DNA from 2 places in the Exiguobacterium sp. U13-1 genome. Region 2 is predicted to be linked to the other one. Evidence: a T-box and tRNA genes for the amino acid it is inferred to sense, from the RefSeq annotation. Region 2 holds a T-box; the other holds one or more tRNA genes.
What was found. A T-box is a leader RNA that pairs with one kind of tRNA and senses whether it is charged. The one in region 2 lies ahead of tyrS (tyrosine--tRNA ligase), so its partner is inferred to be a tRNA-Tyr.
Positions count from the first base shown of each region.

Region 1: it has a tRNA-Tyr gene. The T-box ahead of tyrS (tyrosine--tRNA ligase) is inferred to sense a tRNA for this amino acid. The anticodon was not compared.

Region 1 is NZ_CP015731.1:577,606-587,481, reverse strand. It holds gene glmS (glutamine--fructose-6-phosphate transaminase (isomerizing)) at 1-1,346, opposite strand, end outside; gene glmM (phosphoglucosamine mutase) at 1,759-3,114, opposite strand; gene ESP131_RS03150 (CdaR family protein) at 3,144-4,430, opposite strand; gene cdaA (diadenylate cyclase CdaA) at 4,430-5,290, opposite strand; gene ESP131_RS03140 (anti-sigma factor) at 5,370-5,990, opposite strand; gene sigW (RNA polymerase sigma factor SigW) at 6,007-6,570, opposite strand; gene rocF (arginase) at 6,696-7,604, opposite strand; tRNA gene ESP131_RS03125 (tRNA-Ala) at 7,816-7,891, opposite strand; tRNA gene ESP131_RS03120 (tRNA-Gly) at 7,901-7,972, opposite strand; tRNA gene ESP131_RS03115 (tRNA-Lys) at 7,979-8,051, opposite strand; tRNA gene ESP131_RS03110 (tRNA-Tyr) at 8,056-8,139, opposite strand; tRNA gene ESP131_RS03105 (tRNA-Thr) at 8,178-8,250, opposite strand; tRNA gene ESP131_RS03100 (tRNA-Glu) at 8,264-8,338, opposite strand; tRNA gene ESP131_RS03095 (tRNA-Asn) at 8,341-8,415, opposite strand; rRNA gene rrf (5S ribosomal RNA) at 8,427-8,542, opposite strand; rRNA gene ESP131_RS03085 (23S ribosomal RNA) at 8,591-9,876, opposite strand, start outside.
Region 2 is NZ_CP015731.1:2,787,343-2,797,218, forward strand. It holds gene ESP131_RS14475 (amidohydrolase) at 1-737, opposite strand, end outside; gene ezrA (septation ring formation regulator EzrA) at 805-2,511, opposite strand; gene ESP131_RS14485 (GAF domain-containing protein) at 2,735-3,220, shown strand; gene rpsD (30S ribosomal protein S4) at 3,454-4,053, shown strand; gene ESP131_RS14495 (biotin transporter BioY) at 4,207-4,734, shown strand; gene tyrS (tyrosine--tRNA ligase) at 4,996-6,243, opposite strand; T-box leader at 6,300-6,506, opposite strand; gene ESP131_RS14505 (transglycosylase domain-containing protein) at 6,655-9,249, shown strand; gene acsA (acetate--CoA ligase) at 9,295-9,876, opposite strand, start outside.

The sequences.
Region 1 (9,876 bases), 1.0 Mb from region 2:
TCTTGGAAACGATCTTTTTGAGACATCACCGATTCCATCGCACTTGAGATTTTACCGAGTTCCTTCATGAGATCGAAGTTGACGGCAACCCCTTTCGCTTGAGCAAGGTCAAACGCAAGAACAGCGAGAACAGCGATTTGAGCTGTATACGCTTTTGTTGAAGCAACGGCGATTTCTGGACCTGCGTGGAGCAACAATGTTGCGTTCGCTTCACGTGACAATGTTGATCCTGGAACGTTCGTGATCGTCAGTGCCGGGTGGCCGAGTTTCTTCGCTTCGACGAGAACGGCACGGCTATCCGCTGTTTCACCTGATTGTGAAAGGAAGAGGAAGAGCGGTTTCTCTGTCAATAATGGCATGTTGTATCCGAACTCAGAAGAGATGTGAACTTCTGTCGGGATGCCTGCGATTTGTTCGATCAACTGTTTTCCGATCAAACCAGCATGGTAGCTTGTTCCGCAACCGATGATATAGACACGGTCACGACCGAGTACGAGATCACGGACCGATTGGTCGAGTGTGATGTCGCCTGCTTCGTTTTGATATTTTTGAACGATGTTACGGATGACCGCTGGTTGCTCATCCATCTCTTTGAGCATGTAGTGCGCGTACGTTCCTTTTTCGATGTCTGATGCATCGATTTCAGCCGTGTACGCTTCACGCTCTTGGACGTTCCCATCGAGATCTTGGATCGTGACGCTATCACGCGTCAAGATGATCATCTCGCCATCATGCAACTCGATGAATTGATCCGTTACTTGTAACATTGCCATTGCGTCTGATGCGACGACGTTGAACGTACCGTCACCGAGACCAACGAGAAGTGGTGATTTGTTTTTTGCGACGTATAAGACGTCTGGATTTTCAGCATCGATCAATGCGAGGGCATACGAACCGTGCAAGACACGGAGTGTTTGACGGAATGCTTCCGCGACGTCACCTGTCTCGTTGAAGTTCTTTTCGATCATCTGAACGATGACTTCTGTATCCGTGTCGCTGAGGAGATCGACATTCAATTCTGCTTTTAGCTGCTCATCGTTCTCGATGACGCCGTTGTGCACGAGTGTGAAACGTGCTGACGCACTTTGGTGCGGGTGCGCGTTTGGTACGCTTGGGACACCGTGTGTCGCCCAGCGTGTGTGTCCGATTCCGACTGTGCCGTCTGCATCAGCAGGAACGACTTCGCGTAGCGCAGCAATCCGGCCTACTTCTTTGTGGACTTGAACGCCGTCGTTGACGAACGCAAGACCTGCCGAGTCATAGCCGCGGTACTCGAGCTTCTCGAGACCTTTTAATAAAATTTCCTTCGTGTTGACCTGTCCGATCATACCTACGATTCCGCACATGTTACATCTCTCCATTTACAAGTATTTCCCTAAAGAGGAAACGGCTCTTGTTGAGAGGATCCCGATCGGTCTGTTTGTCCGTCCAATCACTTGAACGATTTCAGAACGATTTACGGTATGGATCTGGTACCGGGAGGCATCCGCCGAATGATTCGATAAACCTCCACCTCGTCAGCTTTCATCCTACGAAGAAAGCCCTGGCGCTTCTTGTTTCCGTCTGACCCCGTTTCTGTCCGACTTCACCATCATACGAACTTTAATGTGAAAAAGCAAGAAAGGTAACGTATTTGTAACTATTCCCGATATTTTTCTAATCAATACGTATAATCCCTATATTTTGTAAAAATCTCAATCTGTTTTTCTAAAATAATTGTAAAAAAAGAAGCAGAGCAATCGCTCTGCTTCAGGCTGCTTAGTTTTCTTGTAACGCGTAGTTCTCACGAACGACATTCGCGATCCGCTCGACGTACGCATCACACGCTTCTTGTGTCGGAGCTTCTGCCATGACACGAACGAGTGGTTCTGTTCCTGACGCACGGACGAGAATCCGTCCGTTCCCCGCCATCTCCGCTTCGACTTCTGCAATGATCGCTTGCACGGCAGGACCGCTCATTGCGCCATTTTTGTCTGAAACACGGATGTTTACGAGACGTTGTGGGAAGATCGGCATCTCAGCTGCGAGTTCCGATAACTTCTTCCCTGTCGCTTTCATGATTTGCAACAACTGGACGCCCGACAACATGCCGTCCCCTGTCGTTGAGTAATCCATGAAGATGATATGACCAGACTGTTCGCCACCGAGTGTATAGTCGTTCTTACGCATCTCTTCGACGACATAACGGTCACCGACCGCTGTTTGAAGCGCCGTCATCCCGTTTTCTTCGACGGTTTTATGGAAACCGAGGTTACTCATGACCGTCGCAACGATCGTGTTGTCTTTCAGACGACCGAGTTCGTTCAAGTATTTCCCGCAGATGAACATGATTTTATCGCCATCCACGATATCACCGTTCTCATCGACTGCGATCAAGCGGTCGCCGTCTCCATCAAACGATAAACCAACATCTGCGCCTTTTTCCTTAACGAAGGCAGCAAGATGTTCAGGGTGTGTCGAACCGACACCATCATTGATGTTGAGTCCGTTCGGAGTTGTACCGATCGTCGATACTTCCGCTTCCAAGTCACCGAATAGACGTGGTGCGAGGCTTGACGTCGCCCCGTGTGCGCCGTCGATCGCAACATGGATGCCTGAGAAATCTTCATCCGATGTCTGACGAAGCATGTGGAGATATTTCTGAGCCCCTTCATAGTAATCATGAACGAAGCCGAGTTCTTTTCCGGCTGGACGTGGCAATGTATCTTCTGCTTCGTCGAGTAATGCTTCGATTTCAAGTTCTGTTGCGTCATCGAGCTTAAAGCCGTCTGAACCGAAGAACTTGATCCCGTTATCTTCCACTGGATTGTGCGATGCAGAGATCATGACTCCGGCTGTCGCATCCATCGTTTTTGTCAGGTATGCGACACCTGGTGTCGAGATGACACCAAGACGCATGACTTCTGCACCGATTGATAACAGACCCGCGATGAGTGCATTCTCAAGCATTTGACCAGATACACGTGTATCGCGTCCAATCAAGACTTTTGGTCGTGTGCTTTCGTGTTTCGTCAACACGTAACCACCTGTTCGACCGAGGCGATACGCAAGTTCCGGTGTCAATTCTACGTTTGCGACGCCGCGTACGCCGTCAGTTCCAAAATACTTACCCATGTGTTATTTCCTCATTTCACTAATTTGTTTTAATTGGTCGGAATCGATGTCCGGGGAATCGCTTTTAATGTGACATCCATATTATCCGGACGCAAGACATCAAAGGCTTTTGATGTCTGATACGAGATCGGCAATCCATGCGTTCCTTCTTTTAATCCTGTCACGTCGATGACCGCTTTGATATCCGTCGCATCAATCGATGCTAAATCAGATTCTTTCCCGCGGACGACGACATCAATCGTTTGATTGTAATCAATCGTATACTTTGATTCATCGAATCCATTTAGCGTGACCGTCACACCTGGAATTGTTTTCTCCGCTCGATCCTCGACGGTTTCTGTCGTCGAATTGGCATTTTCTTTTTCGACGACGATATTGACGGTGACCTGTGTCGGATCCATCGCCGTCGCGTTTTCTGGTTCGACGAGTTTGACGGTTTTTTCGGTCGTCTTCGTCAATCCTTTGAGCGAGACCGCTTCCGTATCAACAGAACCGATGCGCTCTAATTCTTCTTTTGTTCCATATAGACGAGCTTCCGTCGTGACGGGAACAATCTTGACGACGGTATACCCTTTTTTGACGTTGTCTTTTGTCTTCACATTAATCGGTACCGTCTTACTTTCCTTATAGATCGGTACTGTGATTTCTAATTGTTCCGGTTGATAAGATGCACTGATCGTATTCCCGTTCGTGTCAGTCGCTTTAGCATTGAACGTCTCTTTAAACGTCTCTGCTCGACCGGTCACATCGATCGGTACTTGGATTGCTGAAATCGCCTGTAACTTCTCTGCGCCTCCCGTGACTTCAACAGTTTGTTGGTTCGGTTGCGCTTCTCCAGCGACATATCCTTCAGCGATTTTGTTTTTATTGAGTAATGCGACTTGTACCGGTACTTCCTTTGTAATCTTCTTATCGAGGAAAACTTCAATCGTCTCCTGTTTCGGTGTCACCTCGACATCTTTTCCGAAGCCGGTTGCTGTGACACGGACACGATGATAGCCAGGGTCGAGTCCTTTCAAATCAATCGATAATCCAAAATCCTGGACGAGCCGGAGCATCGTCAAGCTACTCGACGGCCCTTTGACGGTCACTTCCATACTATTTGGAATATTATAGGCGACCCACTGCGATTCATCATACTGGACCGTGACCGGCACGTCAAATTTCGTCGAACCTTGTCCTGCGATCGGTAATAGACTAGCGGCATCACTTTTTCCCGTCGTATTCGAACCTGCGACCATCAAATACAACATGACGGCCAAGGCAACGGCAACGATGCGTAAAAACCAGCGTTCATTGAACCACTTTTCGAACATTATTTTTTCGCCCCCATCCAGTTCAAGAAGGAAGTATTCGTCGGTTCGGCTTTGACGATCGTCTCAAGTAACTTCGTCCGTAAGGATTCTTCGTCGAGTTCCCGGTACAGACGTCCATTGATGGCGAGTGAGACACCACCCGTTTCTTCCGAGACGACGAGCGTGACGCTATCCGTCACCTCACTGACACCAATTGCTGCGCGGTGACGTGTTCCAAGCTCTTTTGAGATATGTGCACTCTCAGACAGCGGTAAGTAACAAGCGGCTGCTGCTAACTTGCCTTGCTGGACGATGACGGCACCATCATGTAAGGGAGTATTCGGAATGAACAAGTTGATCAGCAACTGACTCGTGATTTGTGAACCGAGCGGAATGCCCGTCTCCACGTATTCACTCAGTCCTGTCTCGCGTTCAATCGTCACGAGTGCTCCGATACGACGTTTTGACATGTACTGAGCAGACGATACGAGTGCATCGACGATTCGAACTTGTTCATCTTCATCACTGATGGCACTACGTGAGAAGAATTTACTCGTTCGTCCTAAGTGTTCCAGTCCACGCCTTAGTTCGGGTTGGAAGATGATGATGATCCCCAGTAACCCGTAGGTGATGATTTGATTCAATAAGAATTGCAATGTTTTAAGTCCAAAAAAGCCACTCAAGAACCAACTGATCAAAATGACCGAGATCCCTTTAATGAGCTGGACTGCTTTTGTTCCTTTGACAATGATCATGAGACGGTAAATGACGAACGTCACGACCGCAATATCAATCACGTCATTAATATAATCGTACCAATGTACGTTTTCTCCCAGTTTCAACAATTGAAATTGAAGTGGTTGCCAGCTGAAGTAATTCACCAACCGTGCCCCCTAACTCATCTGATTTAAACAGTTTCCATTATAGCACAAAGGGACGAGTTCGACTCGTCCCAGCTGATTATTGAAATAGACGCTTGATTCCGTACCAAACGCGTTCGAATAATTGATCAATTTCCTTGATTTCTCCGGTCACGCTACCAGCACTCGCCGTGTAAGCTTTCCCGTCAACGGTCATGACGTCGCCATTGACTTTCCCTTCGATTCGGACGTTCCCACCTTCGACATATAGATCTTGATCGACCGTGACGCCTTTCGGAACGACGACCTCGCCATTTTGAGCGACGATACCTGGTGCATTCGTATAGGATAAGTCATGTTCTTCTTGTGCCATATAACCACCAAGGCTACCGACCGACAAGAGTAAGAAAACAGCCGCTGCCGCGAGCAATGGGTACTGCTTCATCTTCCCTCCAAAACGAGACGGTTGCGGTTGGTGCAGCAAAGCAGCGCTTGGCGTCTCCACCTGGTCGGGCAATTGTGCCAGCACGCGGGATGTAAAATCTGCCGATAATTTGGGCGCTGGAAGTTGACGCAGTCGAGCATCAAGGAGTCGATACTCTTCGAACTCGTCCATCGCGTCTACTTCTCGTAACTCTGCTTCTAATCGCTCGAATTCCTCAGGTGGTTGATTTTGATCTAAATAATCCTGGATCCGTTCATGTACATGCTCTCGTGACATGGTGAGTTCCTCCTTCTCATCGTTTGGCAAAATGCTTCTTCAGCGCTTCTCGTCCACGATGAATTCTAGTTTTGACAGTAGCGACAGGTAATTCGATCATTTCACTGATTTCCTTTAGCGAAAGATCCTCTACATATTTCAGGACGAGTGGGACACGGTATTTTTCTGGTAAAGCTGCAATCGCGTCCCCGACTTCGTTTCGTTGCTCGTTATCGACCACTTGGTCCTCCGGCAAGGTGTCCTTGCTCTCGAGTTGTGAATACAATGTCAGTCCTTCAGTACCTGACATCTCAGCATCAAGAGAATAATCAGGTTTCTTTTTCCGTAATCGGTCAATCGATACGTTCGTGACGATTCGGTACAACCAAGTCCGGAACTTCCATTGTGCATTATACGAATCAATTTTCGTAAATACACGGATGAAGGCTTCCTGTGTCGCATCCTCCGCCTCCATTCGATCGCGCAAGACGCGGAAAGCCACAAGAAAGGCACCTTCCTTATATAGATCAACAAGTGCCGCGAATGCATCACGGTCTCCCTGTTTCACTCGCTCAATTAAGCGTAGTGTCGTTTCTTCCACTTTGAATACCCCCCGCTCTATGCGGTCAATCTCTTATACGAAGTCGACCGATAAATGTTTCATCTCCTTTTAAATTGTAACAAAAAAAACTTGAACCCCGATGAAAAGAGTTCAAGTTCTATCCATTATTTTACTAAGCGATGTGTTTCCATTGCCAAAAGTAGATCTCCGATTAGTTCATTCGCAAGTTCTGCTGTTCCGTTTCCTTCTTCAAGTAACGGATTCACTTCAACGAATTCAGCTGCAATGAAGTCTTCTGCCGTTGCGCAATGCTTGAGCACTGTCTTCGCATCGTCTAAGAAAATACCGTCAGCGACACGTGTTCCTGTACCGACGACGAGTGATGGATCGAGACCGTCCATATCGAAGCTAAGATAGAACGCATCCGTCGTTTCCTTCAAATAAGCAATCGCTTCTTCCATGATCGCGTCCATTCCCCGAGTTCGGATCGCTTCCATATCATAGACACGAATACCAAGACGATCAATCAGCTCTTGTTCGCCTGGATCAACGTCACGTAATCCGATGAAGACGAGATGTTCCGGTTGCAGCTTGACATCTGTTCCTCCGACTTCCGTTAAACGCTGATGTCCTTCCCCAAGGGCTACAGCGAGCGGCATACCGTGGATGTTACCAGACGGTGATGTTTCCGGTGTATTCAAATCACCGTGTGCATCGAACCAGATGACGCCAAGACGTGGTACAGTCTGACGTAACCCTGCAATCGTTCCGATCGCCATGCTGTGATCGCCACCGACTAATAACGGAAAACGTTGCTCCGATAACGCATCACGTACAATTAGATGCAAGTCATTCGTCGTGTGGACGACGCCTTCAAGACGTTTCAGCTTCGGATCTTCTTCTCGGACTGCATCCTCGGATAAAACAGCCGCTTCCCCGTAGCGTACTGCTTCTTGTCCCCGTGCTTCGAGTGTCGCGAGTAGACCCGCTTTTTCGACAGCAGCAGGTCCGTGTTCAGTGCCCGGCTTTCCTTGTCCATAACGGTACGGTACGCTGATATACGCGATGTTCATACGATATTCCCCCTATGTCATAGTCACTTCTACATACATTGTAAGCGGTAACAAACAAGTGGTTCAACTCAACAAAAAAACGCATGAATATACAAAAAAACACCGTGAAGGGAATCACGGTGTTCTTGCGTACGTACTCTGGTTATGCTTGGCATTTCATATAAAAAAAACTTAAGACGAACGAAACTCGCTTAAGATCTTTAAATAAAATTGGTGGAGCCTAGCGGGATCGAACCGCTGACCTCCTGCGTGCAAGGCAGGCGCTCTCCCAGCTGAGCTAAGGCCCCAAAAGAAAAAGCGGAAGACGGGATTCGAACCCGCGACCCCGACCTTGGCAAGGTCGTATTCTACCACTGAACTACTTCCGCAAGAAATGAGCCATGCAGGATTCGAACCTGCGACCCTCTGATTAAAAGTCAGATGCTCTACCAACTGAGCTAATGGCTCGACATGGTGGGGGGGGGCGGATTCGAACCGCCGAACCCGAGGGAGCGGATTTACAGTCCGCCGCGTTTAGCCACTTCGCTACCCCCCCAGTTTGTCTAGGAAACTTATACAATTGAGAAAAAACAGTGCCGGCAACAGGAGTCGAACCCGCGACCTACTGATTACAAGTCAGTTGCTCTACCAGCTGAGCTACACCGGCACAAAAAATATAATGGTGACCCGTACGGGATTCGAACCCGTGTTACCGCCGTGAAAGGGCGGTGTCTTAACCGCTTGACCAACGGGCCATTGGCTCCGCAAGTAGGATTTGAACCTACGACCTACCGGTTAACAGCCGGTTGCTCTACCACTGAGCTATTGCGGAATAAATTAAATGCCTGGCAACGTCCTATCCTCACAGGGGGAAGCCCCCAACTACTTTCGGCGTTCAAGTGCTTAACTTCCGTGTTCGGCATGGGAACGGGTGTGACCACTTGGCTATCGTCACCAGACGATCGGGCTCGCGCCCTCAAAACTGAAGTCATCAACAATGCATCTGCTAGAACAAGGCCTCGACCGATTAGTATCACTCAGCTCCACATGTCGCCATGCTTCCACCCGTGACCTATCTACCTCATCGTCTCTGAGGGGTCTTTCTTGATTACTCAAAGGGAAATCTCATCTTGGAGGGGGCTTCATGCTTAGATGCTTTCAGCATTTATCCCGTCCGCACGTAGCTACCCAGCGATGCTCCTGGCGGAACAACTGGTACACCAGCGGTGCGTCCATCCCGGTCCTCTCGTACTAAGGACAGCTCTCCTCAAATTTCCTGCGCCCACGACGGATAGGGACCGAACTGTCTCACGACGTTCTGAACCCAGCTCGCGTACCGCTTTAATGGGCGAACAGCCCAACCCTTGGGACCTACTCCAGCCCCAGGATGCGATGAGCCGACATCGAGGTGCCAAACCTCCCCGTCGATGTGGACTCTTGGGGGAGATCAGCCTGTTATCCCCAGGGTAGCTTTTATCCGTTGAGCGATGGCCCTTCCATGCGGAACCACCGGATCACTAAGCCCGACTTTCGTCCCTGCTCGACTTGTAGGTCTCGCAGTCAAGCTCCCTTCTGCCTTTGCGCTCTACGAATGATTTCCAACCATTCTGAGGGAACCTTTGGGCGCCTCCGTTACTGTTTAGGAGGCGACCGCCCCAGTCAAACTACCCGCCTGACACGGTCCTCCAGCCGGATTACGGCTGCGAGTTAGAGACTCTATGCATGAAGGGCGGTATCCCAAGGGTGACTCCTCCGAAGCTGGCGCTCCGGGCTCGACGTCTCCCGCCTATCCTGTACATCATGCACAAAGCCTCAATATCAGGCTGTAGTAAAGCTCCATGGGGTCTTTCCGTCCTGTCGCGGGTAACCTGCATCTTCACAGGTACTATGATTTCACCGGGTCTCTCGTTGAGACAGTGCCCAAATCGTTACGCCTTTCGTGCGGGTCGGAACTTACCCGACAAGGAATTTCGCTACCTTAGGACCGTTATAGTTACGGCCGCCGTTTACTGGGGCTTCGGTTCAAAGCTTCGCTTGCGCTAACCCATCCCCTTAACCTTCCAGCACCGGGCAGGCGTCAGCCCCTATACGTCATCTTGCGATTTAGCAGAGACCTGTGTTTTTGCTAAACAGTCGTTTGGGCCTATTCACTGCGGCTCTACTCATGTAGAGCGTCCCTTCTCCCGAAGTTACGGGACCATTTTGCCGAGTTCCTTAACGAGAGTTATCCCGCGCGTCTTAGAATTCTCATCTCGCCTACCTGTGTCGGTTTACGGTACTGGCGCCTTCCCCC
Region 2 (9,876 bases):
AAATGCGTATGGAAGCCTGTCTCTTGCGTCACTTCCTTATAGGCTTGCAAGATGTCCGCGACATCACCGTGATACGACAAGTCTTCTGTGTGTGCCGCAATGATGCCGTATTGGTATAAATTCTTAATCGCTGACCGGAGGGACGATTTATTCCGCTCCAAGTTTCCAGCTTGTAACGCATATAAAGGTTCAAGCGCCGCATCGTACAAGAATCCGTCAGCTTCACCATTATCCGATATACCGACCTTTCCACCTTCGATGACAGTCGACGCTTTATATCCGAGCTGTTGGAACAAGACATCGTTGACAAGTGCTGTATGCCGGTCTGTTCGTTTCAACAAGGCAGGTGCATCAGGGAACAACTGATTGAGCCATGCTTTCGTCGGTGCACGATCAAGCTTCGTTTCGTCATAGCCTTCTGCCACATGGATCCCATTGACTGGTTCCGCCTTGAGAAAAGCTTGCCCTAACGCTTCAAGCGTCGTATAGCGCGAGGCATCGACACGATTGATCGCTTCCCCGTAACCGATCAGATGAATATGCGCATCCGTAAAGGCTGGATATACAGCTTTTCCGTTCAAGTCGTGAATTTGATCAATACGTCTACCGAAACGGCGGCGTAGCTTTCCTTCCTCTCCCATCGCGATGATCCGCGTCTTCTCGACGAACATCGCTGAATGGACATCCTCTTCGTGTGCCATCGTTCGAATCAATCCGTTTACGTATAGTGTTCCCATTCCACTCACTCCTCTTTTTACAAAAATAGGGTGACCATGACGGTCACCCTGAATTGTCGATCCTGATTTAAACGTGCAATGTTTCTTCTGGTGCACACGACCGTTTAATACGTTCGATCGCGGCCGGATCGTATTCATTTAGGACACGTTCCGCTAAGACAATCGTTCGTTCATAGTCTCCCGCTAAGAACTTCGTTTCCGCGATCGTCAGCGACATATGTATCTCGTTGTCGTGGCGACGGTACCGGTTCGCATACTGGACGAGCCGTTCGGCATACGTGACTTCGAACACTAATGTATCTAACCGTTCTTGCACATGTTTAAACGTTTCTTGGACGTCTTGACTTTGTGCGACGATCGATCGAACGTTAAACGGTAACTCTTCGAGCCGTGTTTCAAGCGTCTGCAGTGAACGATTCGCATTTCGGAGCGCTTCTTCCACCTCAGCCGGTAAGTTCGGTAATCCGAGTCGTTTCAGACGGAGACGTGTCTGCGACAGCTGATGACGCCATTCGACGATTCGTTCGCGAACTTCCGTCTCTTCTTTTCGAAGTGCCTGGAGTTCGACCGTAAAGCGTTCGTACTGAATCATCAACTGTTCTTCGAGGCGAATCGCATCGCGCATCTGATCTTCGAGCATACTGAACGGAATGATTTTTCCGGCAATCGACTCATCGAGATCTTTTGCAGCTTCAAACAGTAGCTCTTCGTCACGCTGGATCGTCTCATAATGAATCCCTAAATCTGCTGAGATTTCATATTTTTCACGTAAGATGCTGAATTCTTGTGCCAATTGATGAATCCGTTCACGCATCCGTAGCGCTTTTTGTTTCAAGAATTGATTTTCTTTTTTCACTTGATGACGCGCATCGACCTCACGACGGAATGTATCATACATTTGATCAACATCGGCCGATAACTGTTGAATCGCCTCTTCCAACCCGTCGACTTCTAGCATTTCGATTTTCTCAGAGAGGCTCAGACGTTGTTCCTCGAACCGTTTGATCTCGGATTGGAGACCGAGTGGTTCAAGTGGGTACCCATCTAACGACATCTCCTTATAGCCCGCTCCAAGCTGATCAATCCGTTGACGCAATTCATGAGCGAGAATCTTCCATTGTTTCGGTACGAGTTCGACGAGTTGACGCGTCGTTGCTACTTCTTGCTCGAGTAACAAGCTTGTTTCATACGCCTTCGTCACTTCACCTGAAGCTTCGTACTGACACATCTCATTCCAGTGCGCGTCGATCTGTTCACTTCGTTCTTCCAGACGCGCAAGCGCCGGACCAAATGAATTCGCTTGAATCAATAATGATTTCCGAACTTGCCCTGAATCGGCTTCCCCTTGCGCTTTCAGTTCGGCTAGAACCGATTGATTCGTTTTGAACGTCGACATCTCGACGAGCATCTCATCGATCAATCCTTCGAGTTCCGCAATCAATTGTTCCGTTACTTCGAGGTCATTCTTGACGGCGATGAACCGATATTTATCGAGCGCTTCCTCCGCCCGGTAAAGGGTCTCATCGATTTGGGCGACGTGGACCGTTAATAACTCTTCCCACGCTTGATGCCAGGAGCTGAACTTCGTCTCCGTCTCACCCGCCATCGGTAGTTGCTTTAAGTCCTGCAACTCCTTTGGAATCGATGCACTGACGATGCCTTGTTTGCGCATATCAAGTTCATCGATTTTCGCGTAGTATTTTTTTCGACTGATCATGCTAAATAGCATGACGAGTAATACGATGACGATGACTCCGATCACCCATGCCCACATTTGTCACGACCTCCACTCTGTCCTACGACTTTAGATTTTCTCTAAATCGCAATAATCTTATCCTTATAATAGTATAGCGCAACCGTTTTGCATAGATTTACAAGGGCTTTTCCTGATTTCTTCCGCTGTTTTGAATCCTTTTTCCAAAAATCAATTGTTTGTCAGCTACGCAAAAACTCGTTAAACTAAAAAAAATATGCTTTTCATGGGAGGAATTTTTATTATGTTCGAAACAAAGACATATGAAGGTGACCGGACGAAACAATATGACATGCTCTCAAAACAACTTGATGCGTTATTAATGGGAGAAGACAATCAAGTTGCGAACTTATCGAATGCGAGCGCGTTGCTCAACCAGTTCCTCGACCGTATCAACTGGGTCGGCTTCTATTTGACGGATACGGAGCAAAACCAACTTGTCCTCGGACCGTTCCAAGGACTTCCAGCATGTGTCCGTATTCCATTCGGTCGTGGTGTCTGCGGAACATCTGCAGCAGAGCAAACGACACAACGAATCGAAGATGTGCATCAGTTCCCAGGTCACATCGCATGTGACGCGGCTTCGAATTCAGAAATCGTCATTCCACTCGTCAAAGACGGACAAACGATCGGTGTCCTCGATATCGACAGCCCAGAATTCAATCGTTTTGACGAAGTCGATCAAGCTGGTCTAGAAGCATTCTGTACGACTCTGCTTCGCCATCTGTAATTCTGATTGACAGTCGATTGTCCACACCGTATACTTGTAAAAGTGCAGAAATGATAACGATAGCGGTCAAATCGCTTACGTATCACATTTCATGACTCGGTGAATAACCGGAGGGGCATCGTGTAACTTTGCTATCAAGCGAGGGTGCCACATCATGAAATGGGCGTAATGTGGGTTTGATGGCGTTATTATTTTTATGCAAATAATAACGAACAATAAGGAGGAGTCTTATTATGGCTCGCTATACAGGTCCAGCTTGGAAACTCTCACGTCGTCTCGGTATCTCACTTACTGAAACAGGAAAAGAAATCGCAAAACGCCCTTACGCACCAGGTCAACACGGTAACAGCCGTCGTAAAGTATCTGAGTACGGTCTTCAACTTCAAGCGAAGCAAACACTTCGTCACATGTACGGAGTAAACGAACGCCAATTCAACCGTATCTTCAACGATGCTGGCAAAATGCCTGGTATCCACGGTGAGAACTTCATGTTCTTACTCGAAGCACGTCTTGATAACGTCGTTTACCGTATGGGTATGGCTCGTACACGTCGTGCTGCTCGTCAGCTCGTCAACCACGGTCACATCCAAGTTGATGGACAACGCGTTGATATCCCATCATTCCGCGTGAAACCAGGTCAAACGATCTCAGTTCGCGAAAAATCGAAGAACTTTGTCGTTATCAAAGAAGCACTCGAAGTTGCTCCAGCAACTAAAGACTTCGTTACTTTCGATGCTGAGAAGCTCGAAGGAACATTCGTCCGTCTTCCAGAGCGTTCTGAATTGAACGATCAAATCCAAGAACAACTCGTCGTCGAGTACTACTCACGTTAATCGATTGTTCCAGCACTCACTTCGGTGGGTGCTTTTTTTATACCTATGACTAAAATGTATACCTGGTCTTAAAAAAAGAGTGACGTCATTTACATCCTTGTGTTAACCTTTAAATATAAATAGTTAACACAAACAGAAAAGAGGACTTCATTCATGAAAACAAGAGATTTAACATTCATTGCCCTTGGTGCTGCCATCATCGCAGCCGTCAGTTCTTTGCCACAGATTCAACTTGTCGGTGCCGTTCCGATCACGCTTCAGATGCTCGCGATCATGACGGTCAGCGCAATCCTTGGTGGCAAACGTGGCGGACTCGCTGTCTTGATTTTCTTATTACTCGCAGCAGCTGGTCTACCGGTGCTTGGCGGAAAAGGTGGACTTGCTCCATTCGTCGGACCAACCGTTGGGTACTTGATTGCCTTTCCGATTGCCGGTTTCTTCATCGGTCTTGTTGCAGAAAAAACGCGCCGCTTCGTTCCTCTCTTCATCGGGATGATCGTCTTCGGACTTGGTTTAGTTTACCTGCTTGGCACATTCGGTCTAATGGCTGTACTCGATCTATCGTTCAAAGATGCTTTTGCGATTAACTATCCGTTTGTCCTATGGGATACAATCAAAGCTGTCATCGCCACGACGATTGCCGTTCGCTTGTTACCACTCCGTTTATTCCGAACAGCTTAAAAATACGAGGCTGACTCATAAGTCAATTTATAAAAAGATAAGGGTGGCAGATCATGAGTCTGCCACCCTTATCTCGTAAAAAGAAGAATGACTCGTTGCACGCAACTCCTACAGGAATAAGCGCATTTTTGCGCTGTCAGAGACAAACAAGACCCGCTTTCCTGCTGAAGTGAAGCAGGAAAACTGGCTTGTGTCTCGCCTGAGGAAAGGGCGTGAAAAGACAAGTCATTCTTTTTTGAGTTAACCCTATTTAATTGATCATCAAGCATGCTCGACGACGAAGTATTTTTTCTTTCCGCGACGTACGATCGTAAAGCGACCGATTGCATCAGCTTCCGTGATTTCTTTCGTTAAATCTTGCTCGCGTTCTCCGTTCAGGTAGATCGCACCGTTTGTTACGTCTTCACGTGCTTGACGTTTTGACGGACTGATCTTCGCCTCAACGAGAACGTCGACGAGGTTTGTCGCTTCACCGAGTGTAAAGCGTGGCATTCCTTTGAACGCATCTTCGATATCTTCGACTTGCAACGATTTAATATCTCCACTAAAGAGTGCCGTCGTAATACGTTGTGCTTGTGTCAGACCTTCTTCACCATGGACGAGAACGGTCATCTCTTCTGCGAGACGACGTTGTGCGACGCGCTTCTCTGGTGCTGCTTTAACTTCTTCTGCGAGCGCATCAAGTTCTTCGTGCGTTAAGAACGTGAAGTATTTCAAGAACTTGATGACGTCAAGATCGTCAACGTTGAACCAGAACTGGTAGAACTCGTACGGTGATGTTTTGTCAGCATCTAACCAAACCGCACCACCTGCTGTCTTACCGAACTTTTGACCGTCTGCTTTTGTAACGAGCGGTACCGTCAAACCGAATGCTTTTTCTTCATGACCGGCACGACGAATCAATTCCATCCCTGCTGTGATGTTCCCCCACTGGTCACTTCCTCCGACTTGAAGGCGGCATCCTTTGTCTTCGTAAAGTTTCAAGAAGTCAAACGATTGAAGTAACATGTATGAGAACTCAGTGAACGAGATTCCGTTTTGAAGTCGTGAGTCAACAGAGTCTTTCGCAAGCATGTAGCTGACCGGGAAGTGTTTTCCGATATCACGCAAGAAATCGATGATCGTCAAGTCTTTCGTCCAGTCCAAGTTATTGGCGATCGTGACCGGGTTCTCTCCTTCAAGCGGTAAGAAACGCGACAGTTGATCTTTAATCCGGTTTGCAAATTCTTCAACGATATCCGATGTGTTCAATGAACGTTCCGTTGCGCGACCACTCGGGTCTCCAATCATTCCCGTCGCCCCACCGACGAGACCTACGACATGGTGACCTGCTTGTTGGAATCGTTTTAAGACTAAAATCGGCAACAAGTGCCCGATGTGCAATGAATCAGCTGTTGGATCGAAACCCGTGTATAGCGTCGTTGGTGTCTCGAGTAATGTCTTAAGTCCTTCTTCATCCGTCATTTGGTTAATTAAACCGCGAAATTCTAAATCCTCTAATAACGTCATTGTGTCTCCTCCTAAAGTTCACTTTTAACAATAAAAAACCGTCCCTTCGTCTAAGACGAAGGGACGGAAAATTCCGTGGTACCACCCTGATTGCCCTTTACATAAAAGGACCACTTGGTTCGTCGATAACGGGACGGACCGCTTGATTTCTCAAGAAACTCCCGGAAGCGTAATTCGTAAGTTCACTGTGTCCTAGTTCGCAGCACCACTAGGTCTCTGTCACAGGGAGTGACTTACTACTGTATTCCGATCACTGTTTAACGTAATATATGAAAATAAGATGGTTTCATGATACGTCGAAGGCGAATCCGCTGTCAAGTCCGATTTTACTGGTGGATTTATGGTATAATACGTCTATCTGTGATTTAATATTAATTTACACCTAAGTTTAAGATGCAAAGGAGATCATTTATGCGCGAGAACTGGTTCAAGTTTTGGAATCACCCCCGGACGAAAGCCGTTCGGCACTGGTCGAATATCACATACGATGTTTCGTGGAACATCATTTTATTCCTCATCATAGCAGTCCTTCTCATCGGCAGCTTCTCTGTCGGAGCGGCTGGAGGATATTTCGCTTCCCTCGTCAAAGATACGAAAGCACCACCTTTGACTGAGATGAAACAAGAAGTGAACAGTTATGCGGTGACAAGTCAAATTTATTGGGGAAGTGGCGAAAAGCTGACGAACATCTCAACGGATGAAGAACGTCAGCCGGTTGATATCAAGAATATCTCCCCTTATTTAATTGATGCGCTTCTATCAACGGAAGACGTAGATTTTTATCAACATGATGGAGTCGTTCCAAAAGCGACTTTACGAGCAGTCTTACAAGAATTGACGAATTCAGCGTCACGCACCGGCGGAAGTACGCTGACACAACAATTAATTAAAAACCAAATCCTGACGAACGAAGTTTCATTCGAACGGAAAGCAAAAGAGATCATCTTAGCGCTCCGCCTTGAAAATGCGATGTCAAAAGATGAAATTTTACAGGCATATTTGAATGTCGTCTCATTCGGACGAAATTCACTCGGGCGTAACATCGCTGGTATCGAAGCTGCCTCCCAAGGGGTCTTCAACAAATCAGCGAAAAAACTGACGTTACCACAAGCAGCTTTCCTCGCTGGTATTCCGAAAAACCCTTACTACTACACACCTTATCTACAGGGCGGTGTCGTCAAAAAGGACTTGACGCCAAGTGTCAATCGGATGAAGACCGTGTTGAAGCGAATGTATGTCGCAAAAAACATTACGAAAGAACAATATGAAAAAGCAATCAAACACGACATCACGAAAGACTTCGCGAAACAGTCGAAACGTTCGCGTGACACGTATCCGTATGTCTATGATTTAGCAGAACGTGAAGCGACGAAGATCATGACGAAGTACTTGATGAAACAAGATGGTGTGAAAGAAGACGAAGTCAAACCGTCTGAACTGGCAGAAGTCCGGGCAAACTATCAAGATCAAGCACTGGTTGCACTCCGTCAAGGTGGATACAAAGTTCATATGACGCTAGATAAAAAAATTCATGAATCGATGCAACAACCTGCGAAGAACAACGGGAACTTCCCTGGCGGCATGCAGTACAAACAAGTCGTGGATCCAAAAACGAAAAAAACCGTTTCGAAACAAGATCCAGAAGAGACAGCTGCGGTCATGGTTCAGAATGAGACGGGTCGTATTCTCGGATTCGTTGGTGGACGTTACCTTGATGGAAAAGCCGATGATTTCAACCGAGCATTCCAAGCGAAACGTCAAATCGGGTCAACGGCAAAACCAATTCTCGTCTATTCGAACGGGATTGAAAATCGTTTAATCACTCCGGCATCTACCGTCAATGATGAAGAGTACTACTATCAGACCGTACCACGTCAACCAGGCGATCGTCCGATCAAGAACGAAGGTGGACGTTATCGTGGAAACGTGACGGTTCGTACAGCACTTGAACTCTCATTGAACGTACCTGCCGTTAAGATTTACGAGAAGATGAACATGTCGAACTCGATTCAAAAACTCGTCGATATGGGTGTTGAAGTACCGGATGCGATTCGTTATGCCCCTTCAGCAGCACTCGGAACGATGGAGATCACACCTGTCGAACTTGCCGGTGCTTACGCGACACTCGCCAACTATGGTGAATTCGTGCAACCATACGTCATTTCGAAAATCACGAAAGACGGAAAAGATATCTATAAAGCAAAACCGAAGAAAAAACGAATTTATGAACCACGAACAGCTTACCTGACGCTTGATATGATGCGTGGCGTCTTCTCAAAAGGTACAGCAACGTTTGCAAAAAGTCGATTAAACGTTCCTGGAGATTGGGCTGGTAAGACAGGTACGACGAACGATGTTAAAGACTCTTACCTTGTCGGTTCCACTCCTGGTGTAACGCTTGCCGTTTGGACAGGACACGATCAGAACAACTCGCTCATCGGTCCAACGACGTATTACCAACGAACACAAACGCTGTGGTCACAAATGGCGAATGCGACGTATGCCGCGAACAGTAGCTACTTCAAATCCGGTGCCCGCTTCACGCAACCATCTTCTGTAACAGCAAACGACTTTAAAAACAGTGGTCGCTTCAAAGAAGAAGATAAGAAGAAAAAAGCGGAAGAAGCAAAGAAAAAAGCCGAAGCGAAGAAAAAGAAAGAAGCAGAAGAAAAGAAAAAAGAAGCGGACGCACAGAAGAAAGAAGAGCAACAAAAAGAACAAGATCAGGCTAAAGAAAAAGCTGAAGCTGATGCCAAGAAAAAAGCAGCCGACGACGCAAAACGTGCTGCCGACGCAAAAGCAAAAGCCGAAGCAGAGGCAAAAGCCGAAGCAGAGGCAAAAGCCGAAGCAGAGGCAAAAGCTGAAGCAGAGGCAAAAAAGAAAGCGGAAGCGGACGCTAAGCAAAAAGAAGCTGATGCTAAGAAGAAAGAAGCAGAGGCAAAGAAACAACAAGAACAACAGAAGAAACAAGATGAAAAGAAAAACGATGCTGCTTCTGAAAACTAACAAAAAGGATGAATCACCTGTCACGGTGATTCATCCTTTTTTCGTTCAATCTTCCATCGTCGACAGATCGCCTGTTTCAAGATTCAACTCCCACGCTTTCAGAACACGGCGCATGATTTTACCACTTCGTGTCTTCGGCAACTTATCTCGGAAATCGATTTCTCTCGGTGCTGCGTGAGCAGCAAGCCCCTCTTTAACGAATGCTTGGATTTCTTGTTTTAGCTCATCCGTTGGCTCGTAACCATCACGCAAGGCAATGAATGCCTTGATGATTTCACCGCGGACTGGATCTGGTTTCCCGATGACACCAGCTTCCGCGACAGCTGGATGCTCGACGAGACGACTTTCGACTTCAAACGGACCAACCCGTTCTCCAGCCGTCATGATGACGTCATCGACACGTCCTTGGAACCAGAAGTAACCTTCGTCATCCATATAGGCAGAATCCCCTGAGACATACCATCCTTTAAAGAAATACGATTCATATTTCTGCGGATTGTTCCAAATTTGACGCATCATCGATGGCCATGGTGTTTTTAAAGCAAGGTTCCCCATTCGGAATGGCGGTAACTCATTTCCTTGATCATCAATGATCGCAGCCTGAGTTCCTGGAATCGGTTTCCCCAT